DNA from 3 places in the Streptomyces sp. NPDC047974 genome. Region 2 is predicted to be linked to each of the others. Evidence: riboswitches for the same ligand, from Rfam matches in the RefSeq annotation. Region 2 holds a riboswitch; each other region holds the start of a gene.

Region 1 (7,534 bases), on a different contig from region 2:
ACACCTACGGCGCCCCCGGCGCCGCCGGGAACGCGGCCGGCCGCCTGACGAAGGTGGAGGACGCGGCGGGCGAGGTGACGAGGAGCTACGGCCCCCTGGGCGAGGTGACGCAGGAGACGAGGATCCTGCCCGCGCCGGGTCCGAGGACGCGCGCGTTCACCACGGCCTACCGCCACGACAGCTTCGGCCGGGTCCTGTCCCTCACCTACCCGGACGGCGAACAGCTGGCGTACACGTACGACAGCGGTGGCGAGGTCACGGCCGCCGCCGGCACGAAGAACGGCTTCACCTACCCGTACCTGAGGACGCTGACGTACGACAAGTTCGGCCAGCGCAGCCGCATCGAGCTCGGCAACGGCACGACCACGACGTTCACCCACGACGCCGAGGACCGCCGCCTGGCCACCCAGCAGGCGAAGCTCCCGACGGGCTACGCCTTCCAGAACCTCTCGTACACCTACGACGAGGTCGGCAACCTGACCCGCCAGGAGAACGCCACCGAACTGCCCACCGGCGCGGACGCCCCGAAGCTGGGCGGACCGACGGTCCGGACATACGCCTACGACAACCTCTACCGCCTCACCGAGGCCGGCGGCTCGTACCGCTTCGCGCACAACAAGACCGACACCTACGCGATGTCGATGGCGTACGACACGATCCACAACATCACGACGAAGGCCCAGAGCCACGGGATCACCGTCGGGAGCAACAACACCCAGCCCCAGCGGGACACGACCTACACCCACGGCTACACCTACACGCCCGGCCGCCCCCATGCCCCGACCCGCATCGGCGGGGAGTCGCTGACCTACGACGCGAACGGCAACCTCACCGACAACGTCTCGGACGCTCCCGGCAACCCCCGCCGCCAGCAGATCTGGGACGAGGACAACCGCCTGGCCTGCGTCCACGACACCTCCAGGAACCAGACCCAGCCCCAGGCCCCGTCCGCGTGCACGACCCCGGGCAAGCCCCCGACGGTCCGCTTCCTGTACGACGCGGACGGCAGCCGCGTCGTGAAGGACGGCGCCCAGACGACCCTCTACCCGAACCAGAACTACTCGGCCCGCAACGAGACGGAGTTCAAGCACGTCTTCGTCGGCACGACCCGCATCGCCACGAAGACGTCGAAGCCCGGCAACGCCTACGAGAAGGACCAGTTCTACTACCACGGCGACCACCTGGGCTCGACGACGTACGGCACGGACGGCACCGGCCGCCTGGCGGAACACCTCGACTACTTCCCTTCGGGCGAGGTCTGGATCGACGAGAAGCCGGGCGAGAAGAACCCGTACCAGTTCACCGGCAAGGAACTGGACGAGGAAACCGGCTACACGTACCACGGCGCCCGCTACTACGACCCGAGGTCGGGCGTGTGGCAGTCACCGGACCCGGCCCTGGGCGACTACCTGAACGGCGAGACCAACAGCGGCGTCTACAGCCCGGTCAACCTCGCGCTCTACGCCTACGGCAGGAACAACCCCGGCAACTACACCGATCCGACCGGCGCCTCGTGGGTGCGAGGCACGGCGAACCAGGTCGGCGGCGTGTTCGTCGGCTTCGGGCAGGCGGCCTGGGAGGCCGGCTCCGGAGCGGTCTCGGGTGCGTGGAGTGCCGCGAAGGCCGGATACAACTGCGCCGGGGACGTCGGAGCCTGTGCCACCGCGGTGCGGGACACCGCGTCCTCCGTGGGAACGGCGGTGTGGAACGACCCGGTCGGTGTCGCCAAGGCCGTCGGTGCCGCGGCCTGGGACGAGGCGACCGGCGAGATCCGCAACGAGTGGAGCCAGGGCAACTACGGAAAGGCCATCGGCCGCGGGGCCTTCGGGGCCGTGGAGGCCGTCTTCGGGGCGAAGGGCCTGAACAAGATCGCCAAGGTGGGCCTTCCGCCGTGCAAGAACAGCTTCACGCCCGGCACCGAGGTCGTGATGGCGGACGGCTCCGGCAAGCCGATCGAAGAGCTGGAACCCGGCGACCTGGTTCTGGCCACGGACCCCGAGACGAACACGACGGAGGCCAAACCCGTCACCGCCCTGATCTCCGGCGAAGGCGAGAAGCACCTCGTGAAGATCACCGTCGACACCGACGGCCCCGCCGGCGAGCGGACGGCCGCCGTCACCGCCACCGACAACCACCCGTTCTGGATCGAGTCGCTCCGCGGCTGGCTCGACGCCGAGGACCTGCGTCCGGGGATGGGGCTGCGCACCGACAAGGGCGCGTCCGTCGCGGTCGTGGCGGTGGAGGAGCGGACGGCGCCGCGGCAGCGGGTGCACAACGTCACGGTCGCGGACCTGCACACGTACTACGTGCTGACGGGTGGGACCCCGGTCCTCGTCCACAACTGCGGCGGAGCCGTGCCGCAACACCCGTCGACGTGCAACTGCGCGAACGGCGGCATACCGCAGGTGAGGAACGGCAAGCTCGCCGGCGGCGTCCACCCGGTCACCGGCGTCCCGTTCGACACGCAGGGATTCCCCGACTTCTCCGCCTGGCGCCACCCGCAGGTCGCGGACGTCCGGATCCAGCTCACGGGAGACAGGAAGAAGGACTTCGCGCTGGCCAACAAGGCGTCAGGGCTACGGGGGACCCCGGAAGGCTGGACCTGGCATCATCACCAGGACAGCGGGCTCATGCAGCTCGTCGACCGGGACATCCACGCCGAGACGGGCCACACCGGAGGATTCTGATGACGGAGGAGCTGTTCGACGACAGCGACTACTACACAGGCCCTCGGCTCGACAAGGAGATGGTCCGTCGAGCCGAGGAGGACCTGGGGGTACGGCTGCCGGACAGCTACGTCGAGACGCTCCTCCTCCGCAACGGCGGCACCCCGCGGCGCCGCTGCTACCCGACGCCGTTCCGCACGTCGTGGGCCGAAGACCACTTCGAGATCAGCGGCATCCGTGGAATCGGCGGAGCCCGGGGGATCGACGCCCGGTCCGGAGGGGGAAGCGCCTACCAGATCGAGGAATGGGGATACCCGGACATCGGAGTGGTGATCTGCGACACCCCTTCGGCCGGCCACGACACGGTGATGCTGGACTACTCCGAGTGCGGACCGTACGGCGAACCCGCCGTGGCGTACATCGACGAGGACCGTGTGCCGCGGCGGGTGGCGAGGTCGTTCGCCGAGTTCCTCCAACGACTGGAGCAGACCCGCGAGTAGGCGCGGGGGCGAGCACCGGACGGCTCCCGGCCGGCGCCCGGCCGGACCCAGGTGATCGGCATGCCCCGGGCCTGCGCCACCGGGCAGGCCCGGACACTCGGTGACGGCGTGGGCCGGCAACCCTGGGACGACAAGTACTGCGCTTCCCGGGGCCTGCCTGATCCGGCGCCCTCCCGCGCGGGACGCCGTTGCCCGGTAGCACCCGAAGTCTTGTATGGTTTCTCGCGAATCATCCAGAGGGGTGGAGGGACCGGCCCTACGAAGCCCCGGCAACTCCCCGGTCGACTCGGCGTTCCATGATCGCCGCGCGTCGTCGGGATCAGTGCCAACTCCGGCCCGCGCCAACGTGGCGCGGGAAAAGATGAGGAGACACGGTGCTCTCTGTGCTGCCTTTCACCCCGGCCCTGTCCCGCCCGGGCTTTCCGCGTACCCGTCTCGTGATCGTCGCGGCATTCCAGCCGACCGCCTCGGCTCTTTCCCGCTGATCATTCCTGCCCTCTCTCCCCCGGGCGAGGTCTCTGCGAGCCATGGCTCGCAGATCGAGACTGGAGTACCCCCTTTCATGAGCATTTCGGTCATTTCCAGTGGTGTGGGCGTCCTCGACAAGGCAGCGGTGATCCTCGACGCACTGGCGTCGGGCCCGGCCACTCTTGCCGGGCTGGTCGCCTCCACCGGCTTGTCACGGCCCACGGCCCACCGACTCGCCCTCGCACTCGAGCGCCACCGTCTGGTCGGCAGGGACCTGCAGGGCCGCTTCGTCCTCGGCCCTCGGCTCGGCGAGCTCTCGGCCGCCGCGGGCGAGGACTGCCTGCTGGCCGCCGCCGGCCCGGTCCTCACCTCCCTCCGGGACACCACCGGCGAGAGCACGCAGCTCTACCGGCGCCAGGGCGAGATGCGCGTCTGCGTCGCCACCGCCGAGCGGACCGCCGGCCTGCGCGACATCGTGCCGGTGGGGTCCGCGCTTCCCATGAAGGTCGGCTCCGCCGCCCAGATCCTGCTGGCCTGGGAGGAACCCGAGCGCTTCTACGAAGGTCTGCAGGGTGCCCGCTTCACGGCCGCCGCCCTCAGTGGCGTACGGCGCCGGGGCTGGGCCCAGTCGATCGGAGAACGCGAACCCGGCATGGCCTCCGTCTCGGCACCGGTCCGCGACTCGTCCCAGCGTGTCGTCGCCGCCGTCACGATCAGCGGCCCGATCCAGCGCCTCACCCGAAACCCCGGTGTCCGGCTCGCGCAGGCCGCCGTCGACGCGGCCGACCGCCTCACCGAAGCCGTCTCGCACCCCTGACCCCGCCAGCACGACGTGGCGGCCCTGGCTCTCCCCCGCCCGCCCGAGCCACCGCCCGGCTCCTCGGCCACACCGTTCGCGCCGCAGCACGCACCCGAAGGAGAGGACGTACGTGGAAGACCGCATGCGGCAGGAACAGGCGAGTCCCGCCGCGCGAAAGCGCGTCCAGGACAGCTTCGTCCTGCAGGACCCGACGTCCCACCTCGGTGCACGGATCACCCACATCGGCACCGTCCTCAAGCCCGGACGCCCCCTGACCGTCTGCCGGCTGGATGTCTACGGCGTGCAGGCCGACGGCTCCCGCAAGCTCGTCGCCGACGGCCGGCAGACCCTGATCCGCGTCGCCAGGACCGCCCGGTGAGCCCCCGACCGGCCCCTCCCGTCCTGCCGTCGTGGCTGACGTGGTGGCAGCGGCCCTTCCCCGACGCCAACACCCTCCTGCTGCCCGGACGGCAACCGGCCCTCGTCGACAGCGGCTTCGTCGGCCACGCCGACGAGACAGCCGCCTGGGCCCGGGCGAACGCCGGGACCATCGACCTGGTCGTCAACACCCACTGGCACTCCGACCACGTCGGGGGCAACGCCCTCCTCCAAGCCGGGGGCGCCGCCATCGCCGCGGGCACCCCGGAGGCCGAGCCGATCTCCCGCCGGGACCCGGGCTGCTGCGCCGCCGAGTACCTGGACCAGCCGGTCGCCCCGTACACCGTGGACGTCCCGCTCGAGGACGGCCGGCTCCTACGGCTGGGCGATGCCGACTGGGAAGTCGTCCGCACCCCCGGCCACACGCCGGGCCACCTGGCGTTGTGGCAGCCGGAGGAGAGGCTGCTCGTGGTCGGTGACGCACTGTCGGACTACGACGTCGGCTGGGTCAACCTCGCCCTCGACGGCCCCGACGCGGCCGACACCGCACTGGCCTCGCTCAAGCGGATGGCCGACCTCGATCCGCGCCTGATACTCCCCTCCCACGGCCCGATCCCCACCGACCCCGCAGCCGCGTTCGCCGCCGCCCTGCGCCGTGCCCAGCGGCTCGTCGACGACCCGGCCGGAGCGGTCTGGTACGGCGCACGGCGGATCTTCGCCTTCGCCCTGATGATCCGCGACGGGATTCCGGCCGACGAGGTCGAGCCGTACCTCCACGCCCGTGCCTGGCTGACCGACGCCGCCCGCCTCCTGGACGTGACCCCCGAGGACCTCGCCGCCGAACTGGTCACCACCATGCTCGGCAGCCGTGCCGTCGTCCTGCGCGACGGCCGCCTCCGCGCCGCCGCCGACCACGCTCCCGTGGCGGCCGAGACGCTCCGTGTGCCGTACCCGCGGGCTTGGCCGGGCACGGGGCCGCGCTGAGCGCGGGGCGGGAGGGATCCCTTCTCAGTCGGGCAGGCCCCAGAAGGAGCCGTGCAGGCCGACCTCGGCGAAGTAGGAGGCCGCGGCGGCGGGGTCACGGCGGACGTAGCCCGCGTCCAGGCGTCCGGTGTACCAGTCGCCGGCGAAGCGCCACAGCGTGGGCAGGTCCATGACGTAGCCGCGCTCGTGCCCCGTCCTGTGCAGCCAGGTGTCGACGCAGTCGGTGGAGCAGAACAGGCGCTGGTTGCCGCAGGTGCGCACGACGTCGTCCCAGGCCCGGTTCATCGGGGTGAGGAAGTGGGCCACCTGGTCGCCCTTCGGGGGTGCCTCTCGGCCGACCACCCAGGCGTGCGGGGTGTCGCAGGCCGGGCAGCGGGTCGCGACCAGTACGTCGGGTTCGTCCTTCAGCAGGTGGGGCAGGGCGAACGAGTCCCAGGCGCACCCGCCCCACCACAGGGTGTGCGCGCCCATGACGGAGAAGCCGAGCGGCACGGAGGCGAACGGGTGGGCCATCACGACGCGGTCGCCGTCCTTCGGATCCAGGACCAGATCGTGGCGCGTGTGGAGGGTGCGCAGTTCCTGGCGCACGCGGTCGGGAGCGAGCGCGGTGAGTGCGGCGGTCTCCGGGACGCTCGGAGCCCGGCCTGTGCGTGCGAAGCCGTGGTAGACGGCCAGGCGGACCCTCTCCGTCCCGTCGAGGCTCATCGGTACTGTCGAGGCGTTCTCGGTCATTCCTGTGGTTCCTTCGCTGATGGAGGCGATGGGTCCAGCGTGCGCCCTGGGCACGGGCAGGGGCTTGAACGCTCGTGCGGGACAATGGGGGCATGACGTCTTCCGGGGAGCGCGCCGCCTACTGGCGGGTTCCCGGGCTCGCGCTGGAAGCCCTGGACGCCCGCTTCGAGCGGTACGCGTATCCGATGCACGCCCACGACACGTACTCGTTCGGAGTGACCGATCACGGTGCGCAGTCCTTCGTGTGCCGGGGAGGGCGGCACGTCAGCGCGGCCGGGCTGGTCATGGCGTTCAATCCGGACGACCCCCACGACGGGCGGTCGGCCGTCCACGACGGCTACCGCTACCGGATGCTGCACCTCGGCGAGGACCACGTCCGGGAGGTGCTCGCCGACGCGACGCCCGGCACATCCGGGCTGCCGCTCTTCGCCACCCCGGTCGTGGACGACCCGGCCCTGGCCCGAGCCGTCGCCCGCCTCCACACCGCGGTCACCGGGAAGGCACCCCGCCTCGTCGTCGAGGAACGCCTCACCGCCGCCGTGCTGGCGCTGAGCCGTCACGCGTCGACGAGGCCGGCACCGCTGCCGGAGCGCCCGGGCCGGCTGGACCTGGCAGCCATGGAGCGGGCCCGGCGTCTGCTGCGGCAGCGGTTCGCCGAGAACCTCTCCGCCGACGACCTGGCGCGGGCGGCCGGATGCAGCCGCTTCACGTTGTACCGGGGCTTCCGCGCGGTGTACGGCTTCGCCCCCAGCGACTACCAACGTGATCTACGGCTGCGCCGAGCCCGCGCACTCCTGGCCGAGGGCATGGCACCGGCGACAACGGCCGTCGAGACCGGCTTCGCCGACCAGGCCCACCTCACCCGCTGGTTCACCCGCACCTACGGCGTCACCCCCGCCGCCTACCGCGCAGCGTGACGCCCTCGGTGCTGCCGCCCTCGACTCACGACACCCGCCAGGGTCCCAGCCGAGTGTCGTCGGCAGAGGCGGTGTGCCCTCGCCGACGGC
Region 2 (7,534 bases):
CCGTCGCGGGCCTCTCCCTGGTGCCGGCCGACCGGCGCGACCCGGGCGCCACCACCACCTACGGGGTGGGGGAGCTGATCCGGGCCGCGCTCGACGCCGGGGTCCGCCGCGTCCTGGTCGGCTGCGGCGACTCCGGCACCTCGGACGGCGGAGCGGGTGCGCTCCAGGCCCTCGGCGCCCGACTCCTGGACGCCGAGGGAGCCGAACTCCCCCTGGGGGGTGGCGCGTTGACACGTCTCGCCCGGATCGACCCGGCCGGGCTCGATCCGCGGCTCGCGGCCACCGAGCTGCTCGTGGCCTGCAATCCCTACAACGTGCTCACCGGCGAGCGGGGCGTGGCCCGGGTCTTCGGCCCGCAGAAGGGCGCGGACCCGGAGCGGGTCGAGGAGCTGGCGGCGGCCCTGGACCGCTGGGCCGCCCTGCTCGTACGGGACCTGGGCGCGCCCGCCGGGATCGGGACGGCTCCGGGGTCCGGTGCCTCCGGCGGGCTCGGCGCGGGACTCGCCGCGCTCGGCGCCCGGCTGCTCCCCCGCTTCGAGGTGCTGCTCGACCACGTCGACCTGGACGCCCGGCTGGCCCGCGCCGACCTGGTGATCACCGCGGAGGGCGCCCTGGACGGTCAGACCGTGCGGGGCAAGGTCCCGGCGGAGGTGGCCCGCCGGGCCAGGGCCCACGGGGTGCCGGTGCTCGCGCTGGCCGGGACGCTCGGCCGGGGCGTCCACGAGGTGCGGGCGGTGGGGGTCGACGCCTACGGCTCGATCCTGCCCGCGCCCGTGGCACTGCCCGAGGCGCTCGACCGGGGCGCCGAGTTCCTGGCGGACGCGGCCGAACGCACCCTGCGCATGGTCCTGTTGGGGACGAGGCTGGCCGCCTGAGCGGCCGGTGTCAGCCGCGGTCGGGCACGCAGCGGCCGTCCTCCGTGCGGTACTTCCACTGGGCGCCGTCGCGGACGAGCTCCTTCACGGCGCCGACGAAGCGCTCGACGTGCTCGTCCGGCGTACCGGCGCCGAAGCTGACGCGGATGGCGTTGAGGGACCGCTCGCCGGGGGCGGCCGGCTCGGGGGCGCCGCACTCGCCGACGTCCTGCGGGTCGGAGCCGAGGAGGGTGCGGACCAGCGGGTGGGCGCAGAACAGGCCGTCGCGGACGCCGATGCCGTACTCGGCGGAGAGGGCGGCGGCGAAGTGGGAGCTGTTCCAGCCCTCGACCACGAAGGAGATGACGCCGACGCGCGGGGCATCGTCGCCGAAGAGGGAGAGGACGCGGACCTCGGGGACCTCGGCGAGCCCGGCGCGGACGGTGTCGATGAGGTGCTGCTCGCGGGCGACGAGGGTGTCGAAGCCGGCCTCGGTGAGCGCCTTGCAGGCGGAGGCGATGGAGTAGACGCCGATGACGTTCGGGGAGCCGGCCTCGTGGCGGGCGGCGGTGGTGTGCCACTCGACGTCCACGCCGCCGTCGGCCCGGCGGGCCACCGTGCGGGAGGCGCCGCCGCCGGCCAGGTACGGCTCGGCGGCCTGGAGCCAGTCGGCGCGGCCCGCGAGGACGCCGGAGCCGAAGGGCGCGTACAGCTTGTGTCCGGAGAAGGCGACCCAGTCGACGTCCAGGTCCTTCACGGAGACCGGGTGGTGGGGGGCGAGCTGGGCGGCGTCGAGGACGATCCGGGCGCCGTGCGCGTGGGCGGCGGCGGCGAGTTCGCGCACCGGCCACAGCTCGCCGGTCACGTTGGAGGCGCCGGTGACGCAGACCAGGGCCGGGCCGTAGGGGTCACGGTCGGCGAGGGCCCGCTCCAGCGTCTCGACGGCCTGGGCGGGGGTGCGCGGGGCGTTGAGGTACGTCACCTGGGCGTCGCGCCAGGGCAGCAGGGAGGCGTGGTGCTCGGTCTCGAAGACGAAGACCTGGCAGTCGGCGGGGACCACCTGGGCGAGCAGGTTGAGCGAGTCGGTGGTGGAGCGGGTGAAGACGACCTGGTCGCCGTCGCGGCAGTCGAGGAAGGCGGCGACGGTGGCGCGGCTCTGCTCGAAGAGGTCGGTGGAGAGCTGGGAGAGGTAGCCGGCGCCCCGGTGCACGCTGCCGTAGTACGGGGCGTAGGCGGCGACGTCGTCCCAGACGCGCTGGAGGGCGGGGGCGCTGGCCGCGTAGTCGAGGGCCGCGTAGGTCACCTCGCCGCCGGTGACGAGCGGGACGGTGACGTCCCGGCCGAGCACGGGCAGCGGCCCGGTGCAGCAGGCGTCGGCGTCGGCGGCGGAGGCGGTCTCGACGGCGGTGTTCGGGCGTGCGGACATGGCGGAATCTCCCGGCGGGACGAGGCGAGTGGCGTGAAGGACCCGCAGGGCGACGCCAAGGGGCGTACCGCGTACGGGTGTTGACCTCGACGCGCGGCACGGGAAGAGAACGGGTGGCCGCACGGAGGTGGGAGGAAGGGGCCGGAGGCCCTAACGCATTCGCTTGCTCACGAGACCGCTCCCTCGAGGACCAGGACCCCAGGGATGGCGCAGGGGTCCGCGCTTGCCGAGGACCTTGCTGTCCACGGCCTGGTCTTCACCCGGGGCACCCCGCCACGGACGGAGGGTTGCCGGACAGCCAGCCGGGGCTTGAGGGCTGTCACTCATGACCTGTCGCCGAACGTATGCCACCGCTCGCGGTCCGCGCAACCCCGTCCGCATTCCGGAACGGGTGTCGCGCGGACCGCGGCGGGCGGCTCAGGCGTTGCTGGCGGCGATCCAGCGGTCCAGGGCCGCGCGGGCGGCCCCGGAGTCGATCGACTCGGCGGCCCGCGCCATCCCGGCCCGCAGCTGGTCCGCGAGGGTGCCCTCGCCGGGCTCCAGGGCGGTGAGCGCCGCCGCCGCGTTGAGCAGCACCGCGTCCCGTACGGGTCCGGTCTCGCCGGCCAGGAGGCGGCGGGCCACATCGGCGTTGAAGGAGGCGTCGGCGCCGCGCAGCGCCTCCAGGGGCGCGTAGTCGATGCCGACGTCCTTCGGGTCGAAGACCTCCTCGCGGACGGCGCCGTCCCGGACCACCCACACCCGGGAGGTGCCGGTGATGGTCAGCTCGTCCAGGCCGTCGTCGCCGCGGAACACCAGGGCCGAGTTGCCGCGCTCGGCGAAGACCCCGGCGACGATCGGCGCCATCCGCGGGTCGGCGACGCCGACGGCCTGGGCGCGCACCCGGGCCGGGTTGGTGAGCGGGCCGAGCACGTTGAAGGTGGTGCGGATGCCGAGCTGGCCGCGGGCGGCGGCGACGTGCCGGAGGGAGGGGTGGAACTTCACCGCGAAGCAGATGGTGATGCCGGCCTCCTCGGCGACCTCGGCGACCCGCGCCGGGGTGAGGCCGAGGTTGATGCCGAGCTTCTCCAGGACGTCGGAGGAGCCGGAGGCGGAGGAGGCGGCGCGGTTGCCGTGCTTGACGACCTTCGTGCCGGTGCCGGCGACGACGATCGAGGCCATCGTGGAGATGTTGACGGTCTTGGCGCCGTCGCCGCCGGTGCCGACGATGTCGACGGCCGGTCCGGGCACCTCGATGGTGTTGGCGTGCGCGTACATCGTCCGGACCAGCCCGCTGATCTCCTCGACGGTCTCGCCCTTGGCCCGCAGCGCCACCATGAAGCCGGCGATCTGGGCGTCGGTCGCCTCGCCGCTCATGATCAGGTCCATCGCCCAGGCGGTGTCGTCGGCGGAGAGGTTCTTCCCCTCCAGGAGGCCGTTCAGGAGGACGGGCCAGGAGCGGCCCGCCGTGGTAGGTCCTCCAGCGGGGGTCACAGCGCTCATGGCAGCTCCTGATGATCGTGCGTCGGATACGGGGTCCAGCCTATCGATCCGCGGGAACGGCAAAGAGCCCCGTCCATCGAATGGACGGGGCTCTCGCCGTGGCGACCTACATCAGGAGGTCAGGAGGGTCTCAGTGGTGGCCGTGGCCGCTCTGGATCTCCTTGTACTCCTCAAGGGTGGGCTTGGCGACCTGGTTGTCGTCGCCGTAGTAGCCCTTGTTCAGCTTGACCCGGAGCTTCTCCATCGCGCCGATCTTCCGCTGGACGCCGTTCTCGTCGACGGCCGGCGGCAGCGCGGCGGGCTCGTACTGCTCGTGCGCGGTGAGCTTGTACAGCTCGCCCTGGCTGAGCGGCTCGTGGACCTCGACGAACTCACCGTGCGGCAGGCGCTTGATGATGCCGGACTCGCGACCGTGCAGCACCTTGTCCTTGTCCCGGCGCTGGAGGCCGAGGCAGATCCGCTTGGTGACGATGAACGCGATGACCGGGCCGACGAAGAAGAAGATCCGCACGAACCAGGTGATCGAGTTGATCGACAGGTGGAAGTGGGTCGCCCAGAGGTCGTTTCCACCACCGACGAGCATGATCATGTACGCGGTGATCCAGGCGACACCGAAGGCGGTGCGCGTCGGAGCGTTGCGCGGGCGCTGCGCGATGTGGTGCTCGCGCTTGTCACCCGTGATCCAGGACTCGATGAACGGGTAGACCGCGATGGCCGCGAGGACCGCCGGGAAGATCGCCAGCGGGATCATCACACCGAGGACCAGCGTGTGGCCCCACAGGTTGATCTCCCAGCCCGGCATGACACGGATCAGACCCTCGGCGAAGCCCATGTACCAGTCGGGCTGGGCGCCGGTGGACACCTGGTCCGGGCGGTACGGGCCGAGCGCCCAGATCGGGTTGATCGAGGCGACCGCGGCGATCACCGCGATGACGCCGAAGACCAGGAAGAAGAAGCCTCCGGCCTTCGCCATGTACACGGGGAGCAGCGGCATGCCGACGACGTTCTTGTTCGTCCGGCCGGGGCCCTCGAACTGCGTGTGCTTGTGGACGAACACCAGGATCAGGTGCGCGACCACCAGGCCCAGCATGATGCCGGGGAGCAGCAGCACGTGCGCCGAGTAGAACCGCGCGACGAAGTCGCCGCCGGGGAACTCGCCGCCGAAGAGGAACATCGACAGGTACGTGCCGACGATCGGCACGGACAGGATCGCGCCCTGCATGAAGCGGACACCGGTGCCGGAGAGCAGGTCGTCCGGGAGCGAGTAACCGGTGAAGCCGGTGAACATGCCCAGGAAGAACAGCAGGAAGCCGAACAGCCAGTTGATCTCACGCGGCTTGCGGAACGCGCCGGTGAAGAAGACGCGCATCATGTGCACGAACATGCCGGCGAGGAAGATCAGCGCCGCCCAGTGGTGGATCTGCCGGATGAGCAGACCACCGCGCACCTCGAAGGAGATGTGCATGGTCGAGTTGAACGCCTCGGACATCAGCTGTCCCTGGAGCGGGACGTACGAGCCGGCGTACTCCACCTCGTTCATCGACGGGTGGAAGAACATCGTCAGATAGACGCCCGTCAGGATGATGATGAGGAAGCTGTAGAGGCAGATCTCGCCCAGCATGAAGGACCAGTGGTCCGGGAAGATCTTCCGCATGTTGGCCTTGGCCAGCGTGTAGATCCCCAGGCGGCCGTCGGCCCAGTCGGCGACCCGCTCACCGGCGGGCGCCTTCTTCTGCGTGTTGGTCACAGTGCTCATCCGCGCTCCCAGAATGCGGGACCGACGGGCTCGTCGAAGTCGCCGTGCGCTTCGAGGAAGCCCTTGTCGTTCACGCCGATCCGCAGCTGCGGGAGGGCGTGACCGGCCGGGCCGAAGATGACTCGGGCGCCGTCGGACAGGTCGAAGGTGGACTGGTGGCACGGGCAGAGCACGTGGTGCGTCTGCTGCTCGTACAGCGAGATCGGGCAGCCGACGTGGGTGCAGATCTTCGAGAAGGCGACGATGCCCTCGTGCGACCACTCGAGCTCGCGCTTGTCCTTGATGTCCTCCGGCTGGATCCGGACGATCATCAGGGCGGCCTTGGCGATCTCCACCTGGAAGTTGTGGTCGTGCTCCGAGAGGCCCTCGGGCATCGCGAAGGTCAGCGAACCCACGGCGACGTCCTCGGGACGCAGCGGCTCGTGCGTGTTCATGTTGATGAGCAGCTTGCCCTTGGCCCACAGCGTGGTGCGGAGCTTGCGCTCGGGCAGCGGGCCCATGTCGCGCAGCAGCATGACTCCGGAGAGCGGCACCAGGGCCAGCGCGCCGAAGAGCGTGTTGCGGATGAGCTTGCGGCGGCCGAAGCCGGACTCGGCGGCACCGGCCGCGAAGTCCGCCATGACCTGCGCCTTGACCTCGGGCGTGGCCGCGATCGGGTGACGCTCGTCGGCGATCTCGACGTCGGACATGAGGGTACGGGCCCAGTGGACCGCACCCGCGCCGATGAAGAAGAGCGCGAGGCCGAGGGTCCAGCCGAGTGCGAAGTTGAGCGCGGACACGTGGCCGAAGGGCCAGATGTACACGATCTTGTCGACCGGGAAGATCACGTACGAGGCGATGAAGCCGACGGTGGCCAGCATCGACAGCACGAACATGAAGGCGACGGCGCGCTCGGAGCGCCGGGCCGCCTTCTCGTCGATGTCCTGGACACGCGGCTTGTGGGGCGGAAGGCCCGGGTCGGCGAACGGCTTGTCCGCGACCTTCACCGCGCCGTGCGCGGTGTCCTGCCCTGCCGGCAGGTTCTCTTCTGGAATCTCTTGGGTACTCATGACTTCTTGGCCTTAGCGGTGTGGGCCGCGACCCAGATGGCAACTGCGATCAGCGCACCCAGACCGAAGATCCAGGCGAACAGGCCCTCGGAGACGGGGCCGAGGCCACCGAGCGACAGGCCGCCCGGGCTCGCGGTCTCGTCGCCGTTGACGGCCTTCACGTACGCGATGATGTCCTTCTTCTCCTTCTCCGGCATGGTGGTGTCCGGGAAGGAGGGCATGTTCTGCGGGCCGGTCTGCATGGCCTCGTAGAGGTGCTTCGGGCTGACGCCCTCAAGGGTCGGGGCGTACTTGCCGTGCGTCAGCGCGCCGCCCTCGCCGGTGAAGTTGTGGCACTGCGCGCAGTTGGTGCGGAACAGCTCGCCACCCTTCGCGATGTCGGCGCCCTCGGGGCTGTACTGGCCTTCGTTCGGCGTGGCCGGGCCGGCGCCGAGGGAGGCCACGTACGCCGCGAGCTGGTCGATCTCGGCCTGCGTGTAGATGACCTTCTTCTTCGGGACCTGGGCACCCGGCTGCTGCGCCGGCATACGGCCGGTGCCGACCTGGAAGTCCACGGAGGCGGAGCCCACGCCGACCAGGGACGGGCCGTCAGTGGTGCCCTGACCGCCGGTTCCGTGGCAGCTGGCGCAGCCGACGGAGTAGAGCTTCTTGCCCTCCTCGATGGCGAGGGACTGGGCGGTTTCATCGGCCTTCGCCGTGCCCGCGGGCGCGAACGCGGCGTACAGCCCCCCCGTGGCCGCCAGCGCGAGAAGTAGGACGACGACCGCCGCCAGCGGATGGCGTCGTCGTGCGGAGAGCTTTTTCACGGATTACCCCGGTGTCAGGATCTTCTGCGTCGATGCTTGCTGGATGTCGGTCCGCCGTGACCGGCGGTGACCGACTACTTGATCATGTAGATCGTGGCGAAGAGGCCGATCCAGACGACATCGACGAAGTGCCAGTAGTAGGACACGACGATGGCGGCGGT
Region 3 (7,534 bases), on a different contig from region 2:
CCTTGCGCGGATCCGCACTTCACGGACCCGGGTCAGAACCTGCGCCGGAACGCGTCGACCGCGGCTGAATGTATCTGTCCAACTGCCCTCTGCAACAGGGCAATCCACTGGGAATTCTGGAAGGCGCGGAAAGGGGAATCGGGGAGAAATCCATGAATTGCCGGGCAACTCGGGCCGGGCGAAAGCGGCATAAGGGGCAGAGTGCCTATGCTTTTCGGCCGCTTCTTGGCCCGTTCTCGTCAGGTCCGCGGCCGCTCTCATATGCGCCTGGCATGAGCGGCGGAGGGGGCTTCCCCAACTCTATCGCGCTCAACCATGCAGAATTGCCCCCTCCGCTTTCTCGCGCGGAAGGGGCAATTCTGTAGCGAAAGCTACCAACAGGTAAGGATCAGCAGCCGCCGGCGACGGCCGGGATGATCGAGACGCCCGCGCCGTCCGGCGTGGCGGTCTCCAGGCCCTGCTCGAAGCGGACGTCGTCGTCGTTCACGTAGACGTTCACGAAGCGGCGCAGCTTGCCCTGGTCGTCCAGGACGCGGGCGGCGATGCCCGTGTGGTTCTTCTCCAGGTCGGCGATGACCTCGGCGAGGGTGCCCCCCTCGGCGGGGACCTCGGCCTGGCCGCCGGTGTAGGTGCGGAGGATGGTGGGGATGCGGACGTTCACGGCCATGTCGATGCTCTCCGTACGGGTGTCGGCGGGTGTCAGTGGGCCAGGCCCGCGTCGCGGAACGCGTCCAGGCTCGGGCGGATGGTGGCGGTCGCCTGAGAACTGTCGGCAACGGCGTCCAGGGTCTTGAGCCCGTCACCGGTGTTGAGGACGACGGTGGTGAGGTTCGGGTCGATGACGCCGGCCCCGACGAGCTTGCGCGCCACGCCGACGGTCACGCCGCCGGCCGTCTCGGCGAAGATGCCCTCGGTCCGGGCGAGCAGCTTGATCGCGTCCACGACCTGCTCGTCGTTCACGTCCTCCACCGCGCCGCCGGTGCGGCGGGCGATGTCGAGGACGTACGGGCCGTCGGCCGGGTTGCCGATCGCCAGGGACTTGGCGATGGTGTTGGGCTTCTGGGGCCGCACGACGTCGTGGCCGGCCTTGAAGGCCGCCGACACCGGGGAGCAGCCCTCGGCCTGGGCGCCGAAGATCTTGTACGGCTTGTCCTCGACGAGGCCCAGCTTGATGAGCTCCTGGAGCCCCTTGTCGATCTTGGTGAGCTGGGAGCCGGAGGCGATCGGGATGACCAGCTGGTCGGGGATGACCCAGCCGAGCTGCTCGCAGATCTCGTACGCCAGCGTCTTCGAGCCCTCGCCGTAGTACGGGCGGAGGTTGACGTTCACGAAGCCCCAGCCCTCGCCGAGCGGGTCGCCGATGAGTTCCGAGCAGAAGCGGTTGACGTCGTCGTAGTTGCCCTCGATGGCGACGAGGTCACCGCCGTACACGCCGGCCATGACGACCTTGCCCTGCTCCAGGTCGTGCGGGATGAAGACGCAGGAGCGGAAGCCGGCGCGGGCGGCGGCGGCACCGACGGCGCCGGCGAGGTTGCCGGTGGAGGAGCAGGAGAGGGTGGTGAAGCCGAAGGCGCGGGCGGCCTCGATGGCTTGGGCGACGACCCGGTCCTTGAAGGAGTGGGTCGGGTTGCCGGAGTCGTCCTTGACGAAGAGCTTGCCGGGGGCGACGCCGAGCTCGCGGGCGAGGTTGTCGGCCTTGACGAGCGGGGTCCAGCCGGGGTTCAGGTTCGGCTTCTCGGCGACGTCGGCCGGGACGGGCAGCAGGGGCGCGTACCGCCAGATGTTCGCGGGGCCGGCCTCGATCCGCTTCCGCAGCTCCTCCGGGTCGCCGAGGGGCAGTTCGTAGGCGACTTCGAGGGGGCCGAAGCAGAGCTCGCAGGCGAAGATCGGGCCGAGGGCGAAGATCTCGCCGCATTCGCGACAGGAAAGCCCGGACGCGGGACCGAGATCGACGGTGGTGCCGGTGGTGTCAGCGGCGGCGGCAGCGGGTGCGGAGGTCTGTACAGCCATGGAGGGGAGGCCCTTTCTCCTCATCTTCCTCATGACGCATTTCGCCATGAGACGGATTTGGCACCTTCCCTAGCCGGGGGCCTCGCTGGTGCAAGACAAACCGACTGGAGGGTTGCCGGGGCTTCAACGGGCCGTATCCCTCTGCCCCTCTGGATGAGCGGTATTCGATTGTGAGACGCGGGCGGGACCCCGACATGCATCGGGCCTCCGCGTTGTTCAAGACTGTAACCGAAGGCTTCGAAGGTGGAGACGGTCGTCCGATCCGCGAGATGGAGATCACGTTGCTGGAAGAAGTGGAGCGCTGGCTGACCCGGCGGTCCTGGTCCGTGTCCGACCGCCCCCTGGAGCGGGTGCTCGCCGCCAAGCGGGGGACGACGGTCAGCGTGGTGCTGCCCGCGCTGAACGAGGAGGCGACGGTCGGGGACATCGTCAGCGTGATCCGGCGCGAGCTGATGACCGAGGCGGTGCCGCTCGTCGACGAGCTGGTGGTGATCGACTCGGGCTCCACCGACCGCACCGCCGAGGTCGCGGCGGCGGCCGGCGCGCGGGTCGTCGCCCGCGACGACATCCTGCCCCGCATACCGGCGGTCCCGGGCAAGGGCGAGGTCCTGTGGCGCTCACTCATGGTGACCGGCGGGGACGTCGTGTGCTTCGTCGACGCGGACCTGCGGGACTTCTCGGCGGACTTCGTCACGGGGATCGTGGGCCCGCTCCTCACCGACCAGGACGTCGATCTCGTCAAGGCCATGTACGACCGCCCGTTCGGTGACACCCCTGGTCAGGGCGGCCGCGTGACGGAACTGGTGGCGCGCCCGCTGCTCAACCTGCACTGGCCGCGCCTCGCCGGCTTCGTGCAGCCGCTGGGCGGCGAGTACGCGGCCCGGCGCTCGCTGCTCGAACGGCTCCCCTTCCCCGTCGGTTACGGAGTGGAGCTGGGCCTCCTCGTCGACGCGCTGCACACGGTGGGCCTGGACGCCCTCGCGCAGGTGGACGTCGGGGTCCGCAAGCACCGGCACCAGGACGGGCAGGCGCTGGGCCGGATGGCGGCGGCGATCTACCGCACGGCGCAGCTGCGGCTCTCCCGGGGCCATCTCGTACGCCCCGTGCTCACCCAGTTCGAGCGGGGCGAGCACGGCTTCGAGCCGCGCACGTACGCGGTGGACACGGAGGAGCGCCCGCCGATGGTCGAGATCGCGGAGTACGCGCAGCGCCGCGTGGCGTAACATCCGCAGATGATGTGTTTTGCCTACATTGCCCTTTTATGTACTTCAGATCATCGCGCCCGCTCCTCCGCGTGCTCGCGGCGGGCTCCCTCGCCGCGGGCGCGCTCTCGCTGACGACGGCCGGGCCCGCCGCCGCCGACGTCGTCGAGCCCTTCGGCGAGCGGTACCAGGAGTCCCTGTACGGGGACTTCACCACCATCGGCAACACCGTCATGGGCTGTCCGCAGACCCCCGCCGACCTGGCGGCCCGCTGCGCGACCGCCACGAGGGGCGAGGGCGCGGACGACGACGACGCCTTCGTGATGCGGCGCCTCGACACCGCCGGCACCGGTGACGCGTACGGCTCCAGCACCGGCCGGGTCCGGCTCCCCGAGGGCGCCGAGGTGGCGTACGCCCGCCTCTTCTGGGGCGGCAACGACGGCACGCACCGGGGCCCGAGCGGGGCGCGGCTGAAGCGCTGCGACCTCTCCGGCGCCGATGTGGCGCCCTCCCCCGGGGACCCGGCGACCACGGCCCCGCTGCTCTCGGTCGGGGCGAAGGCGGCGGCGCCCGTCTCGATCGACAGCATGGTCGTCGACCCGGCCGGCACCGGCGGTCCGCACTACTACACGGGCGAGTCCGACGTGACCGCCGCCTTCGCGGGCGTCTCGGGGACGGACGCGCCGGTGGCGGTCGGCGTGAGCGGCGTCTGGGCGCCGGACGGCAAGGGCTGCGTCGCCGGCTGGTCCCTCACCGTCGTGTACCGCTTCCCCGGCCCCGACCCGGCGAAGGCGCCGGAGCGGCGCTCCGTCCACGTCTACGGCGGGCACGTCCTCCAGCGCTCGACCTCCCCGGCGACGACGATCACGGTGGACGGCTTCCACCGCTCCCCGGGGAGGGCGCGGGCGAGCGTGACGGCGTACGAGGGCGACGGGAACACCCCCGGCGACAGGTTCCTCGTCGACGGGAAGAACGTCACCGAGGCGCACACCGGCGACACCGGCGACACCGGCGACTTCTTCGTCGGAGACGGCGACGGCGCGGTCTCCCCGGACCTCGTCGACAACCTGTCCGTCGACGCGAAGGAGTTCGACGTCCCCGACGGCGCGGTCCCGGTCGGCGCGACCTCCGCCGAGCTGGCCTTCTCCACCGACGGCGACACCTACGTGCCCTCCGGCCTCGCCTTCTCCGTGCCCGTGCCGGACCTGGAGGTCACCAGGACCGCGCACCCGCGCACGGTGAAGCCCGGGGACACCCTCACGTACACGATCACCGCGAAGAACGTCAGCGGGCTCGACCACCCGGACGCCTCCTTCGCCGACGACCTCACCGGGACCCTCGACGACGCCGACTACGCGGGCGACGCGAGGGCGGACCTGGGCGAGGTCGCGTACGGGAAGCCGAGGATCGGCTGGACCGGCGACCTCCCGGCCGGGAAGACGGCCACCGTCACGTACTCGGTGAAGGTGAAGGACCCGGCGACGGGCGACGGAAAGCTCCGCAACGCGGTCGTGGTGAGCTCCCCGCGCTCCCACTGCGGCGAGGGCGGCGAGGGCGGCGAGGACCCGGCGTGCGCGGTGACCGCGGAGCTGGAGAAGCCGGACCCGAGCCCGTCCCCGTCGACACCGGAACCGTCGGCGTCCGGGCCCACCGGCCCGACGGACGGGCCGACGGAGCCCACCACCGGCCCGACCGCCCCGTCCCCCTCGCCCTCCGTGACCACCCCCACCGCGCTCGCCCCGCCCCCGGCTCCCGGCCCCCCGCACGGCGGCGGCTCCATGGCCGAGACCGGTGCCCACGGCGAGCGGCTGTGGCTGCTCGGCGCACTGGCCGTGGTGCTCGCCGGCACGGGCCTGGTGGCGAAGGCGGCCTTGCGAGGCCGGCGCGGCTGACGCGGCCGACGCGGCTGACCTGCGGCGACGCAGCGTGGCCGGATCAGCCCGTCTTGTATACGTACGTTTGAGCGTTTACGGGACGGGCTAGGTTCGCCACATGGCTTCCGTACTCGTGGCATCCAACCGAGGCCCCGTCTCGTACACGCTCGGTGACGACGGCACGCTCTCCTCCCGCAGGGGCGGCGGCGGCCTCGTCTCCGGCCTGAGCGCCGTGGACTCCCAGGACGGCCTGTGGGTGTGCGCGGCGCTCGGCGACGGCGACCGCGAGGCCGTCCGGCGCGGCGTCGCCGAGCCCGGGGTGCGGATGCTGGACATCGACCCGGAGGTGTACGCCGACGCCTACAACGGCATCGCGAACTCGGTGCTGTGGTTCCTCCACCACCACCTGTACGACATCCCCCGCGAGCCCGTCTTCGACGCCGCCTTCCGCCGCCGCTGGGACTCCTACCGCGCCTACAACCGCGCCTTCGCCGAGGCGCTGGCCGCCGAGGCGGCCGAGGGCGCGGCGGTCCTGGTGCAGGACTACCACCTGGCGCTCGTCCCCGGGATGCTGCGCGAGCTCCGCCCCGACCTCAGGATCGGTCACTTCACGCACACGCCGTGGGTGTCGCCGGAGTACCTGCGGATGGTGCCGGACGACATCGTCGAGGAGCTGCTGTGGGGCATGCTCGGCGCGGACGAGCTCGGTTTCCACACCTGGGGATGGGCGTCCTCCTTCATCGGCTGCTTCCAGCAGCGCGAGGACGGGACCGGCTACGCCCAGGGCGTGTGGCCGAGCGGCGACCCCTGGTACGGCGTGGAGTGGCGCCGGTACGGCACCGGGAAGGGCCGGACCCGCGTCCGGGTGTACGCGCTCGGCGTCGACGGCGACGAGCTGCGGGCCCTCGCCCACCGCCCCCAGGTCGACGAACGCCTGGCCAGGCTCCGCGAGGAGATCGGGGACCGGAAGACCATCGTCCGCGTCGACCGCACCGAACTGTCGAAGAACATCCTGCGCGGCCTGATGGCCTACCGGGAGCTGCTGACCGAGCACCCCGAGTGGCACGACAGGGTCGTCCACCTGGCCTCCGCCTACCCCTCCCGGCAGGACCTGGAGTCGTACCGCGCCTACACGGCGTCCGTCGTCGCCCTCGCCGAGGAGATCAACGCCGAGTTCGGCACGGACGGCTGGCAGCCGGTCCTGGTCTCCGTCGAGGACGACTTCACCCGCTCCCTCGCCGCGTACCGGCTCGCCGACGTGGCCCTGGTCAACCCGGTCCGGGACGGCATGAACCTGGTGGCGAAGGAGATACCCGTGGTCTCGGACGCGGGCTGCGCCCTGGTCCTGTCGACCGGCGCCGGCGCCCACCGCGAGCTGGGGAACGACGCCCTCACCGTCGACCCCTTCGACGTCTCCGCCACCGCCGACGCGCTCCACGCGGCCCTCACCATGCCGGCCGAGGAGCGCGCCGCGCGCACCGGGCGCCTCGCCGAGGCCGCCACCGCCCTCCCCCCGCAGCGCTGGTTCCTCGACCAGCTGGAGGCCCTGCGGACCACCTCGGACTGAATCCGACCCCCTTCCCGCTCCCTCCCAACCCCCTTCCCTCTCCCTTCCAACTCCCTTCCAACTCCCTTCCGCCTCCCGGCCGTTGTGGACCCGGCGCACCCCCTCCCCCTAGCCTGCTCCCGGGGCGAGGCGGGATCACCACGAGGCGGATCCGCACGAAGGGGGAGGCGCGGTGGCGGAGCAGCGAGCGGGCGGGGTGCGGCCGGGCGACCGGATCGGCCCGTACACCGTCCTCACCGAACTGGCCGGCGGCGGGATGGGCCGGGTGTACGTGGCCCGGTCGCCCGGCGGGCGGACGGTGGCCGTGAAGACCCTGCTCGGCGCCGCCGACGGCGGGACCATCGCCCCCGAGGACCGGCGCCGCTTCGCCCGCGAGGCGGCGCTCGCCCAGCGGGTGCACGGCCCCTTCACCGCCGGGATCGTCGGCGCGGACGCCGACGCCGAGGTCCCCTGGATGGCCACCGAGTACATCCCGGCCCCGTCGCTGCACGAACTCGTCGCGGGCCAGGGCCCGTTGCCGCCGGAGTCACTGGCGTGGATCGCCGCCGGCACGGCCGAGGCGCTCACCGACATCCACGCCGCCGGGCTCGTCCACCGGGACGTGAAGCCGTCGAACATCCTGCTGCCCGAGGAGGGCCCCCGGGTGATCGACTTCGGCATCTCGCAGGCCGCCGACCTCACCCGTACCGGCAACGCCCTGGGCACCATCCCCTTCGCCGCCCCCGAGCAGGCGCGCGGCGAGCCGACCACCCCCGCGTCCGACGTCTTCTCGCTCGGCGCCACCTTCTTCTTCCTGCTCACCGGGCGCAGCCCCTACCGGGGCATGGGCCACGGCACGGCGATGGAACAGCTGGTCCGGGCCGCCGAGGCCGACCTCGACC

Evidence for each region. Region 2 has a riboswitch for S-adenosylmethionine ahead of AB0E19_RS06285 (aminotransferase class V-fold PLP-dependent enzyme). Riboswitches for the same ligand answer to the same signal wherever they lie in the genome.
Region 1: it holds a riboswitch for S-adenosylmethionine, as region 2 does, so the genes downstream of both, AB0E19_RS23560 (IclR family transcriptional regulator) here and AB0E19_RS06285 (aminotransferase class V-fold PLP-dependent enzyme) in region 2, are expected to answer to the same signal.
Region 3: it holds a riboswitch for S-adenosylmethionine, as region 2 does, so the genes downstream of both, thrC (threonine synthase) here and AB0E19_RS06285 (aminotransferase class V-fold PLP-dependent enzyme) in region 2, are expected to answer to the same signal.

Annotation. Positions count from the first base shown of each region.
Region 1 is NZ_JBEZNU010000017.1:26,501-34,034, reverse strand. Features, by position in the region: gene AB0E19_RS23570 (SpvB/TcaC N-terminal domain-containing protein) at 1-2,687, shown strand, start outside; gene AB0E19_RS23565 (SMI1/KNR4 family protein) at 2,687-3,166, shown strand; SAM riboswitch class I at 3,393-3,534, shown strand; gene AB0E19_RS23560 (IclR family transcriptional regulator) at 3,729-4,451, shown strand; gene AB0E19_RS23555 (hypothetical protein) at 4,564-4,812, shown strand; gene AB0E19_RS23550 (MBL fold metallo-hydrolase) at 4,809-5,795, shown strand; gene merB (organomercurial lyase) at 5,820-6,527, opposite strand; gene AB0E19_RS23540 (AraC family transcriptional regulator) at 6,620-7,444, shown strand.
Region 2 is NZ_JBEZNU010000003.1:116,521-124,054, reverse strand. Features, by position in the region: gene AB0E19_RS06290 (glycerate kinase) at 1-875, shown strand, start outside; gene AB0E19_RS06285 (aminotransferase class V-fold PLP-dependent enzyme) at 886-2,280, opposite strand; SAM riboswitch class IV at 2,495-2,611, opposite strand; gene trpD (anthranilate phosphoribosyltransferase) at 2,698-3,762, opposite strand; gene AB0E19_RS06275 (cytochrome bc complex cytochrome b subunit) at 3,893-5,518, opposite strand; gene AB0E19_RS06270 (Rieske 2Fe-2S domain-containing protein) at 5,515-6,567, opposite strand; gene AB0E19_RS06265 (c-type cytochrome) at 6,564-7,373, opposite strand; gene AB0E19_RS06260 (heme-copper oxidase subunit III) at 7,448-7,534, opposite strand, start outside.
Region 3 is NZ_JBEZNU010000014.1:87,469-95,002, forward strand. Features, by position in the region: gene AB0E19_RS20945 (MoaD/ThiS family protein) at 389-667, opposite strand; gene thrC (threonine synthase) at 700-2,010, opposite strand; SAM riboswitch class I at 2,028-2,170, opposite strand; gene AB0E19_RS20955 (glucosyl-3-phosphoglycerate synthase) at 2,292-3,233, shown strand; gene AB0E19_RS20960 (hypothetical protein) at 3,272-5,104, shown strand; gene AB0E19_RS20965 (trehalose-6-phosphate synthase) at 5,205-6,653, shown strand; gene AB0E19_RS20970 (protein kinase) at 6,826-7,534, shown strand, end outside.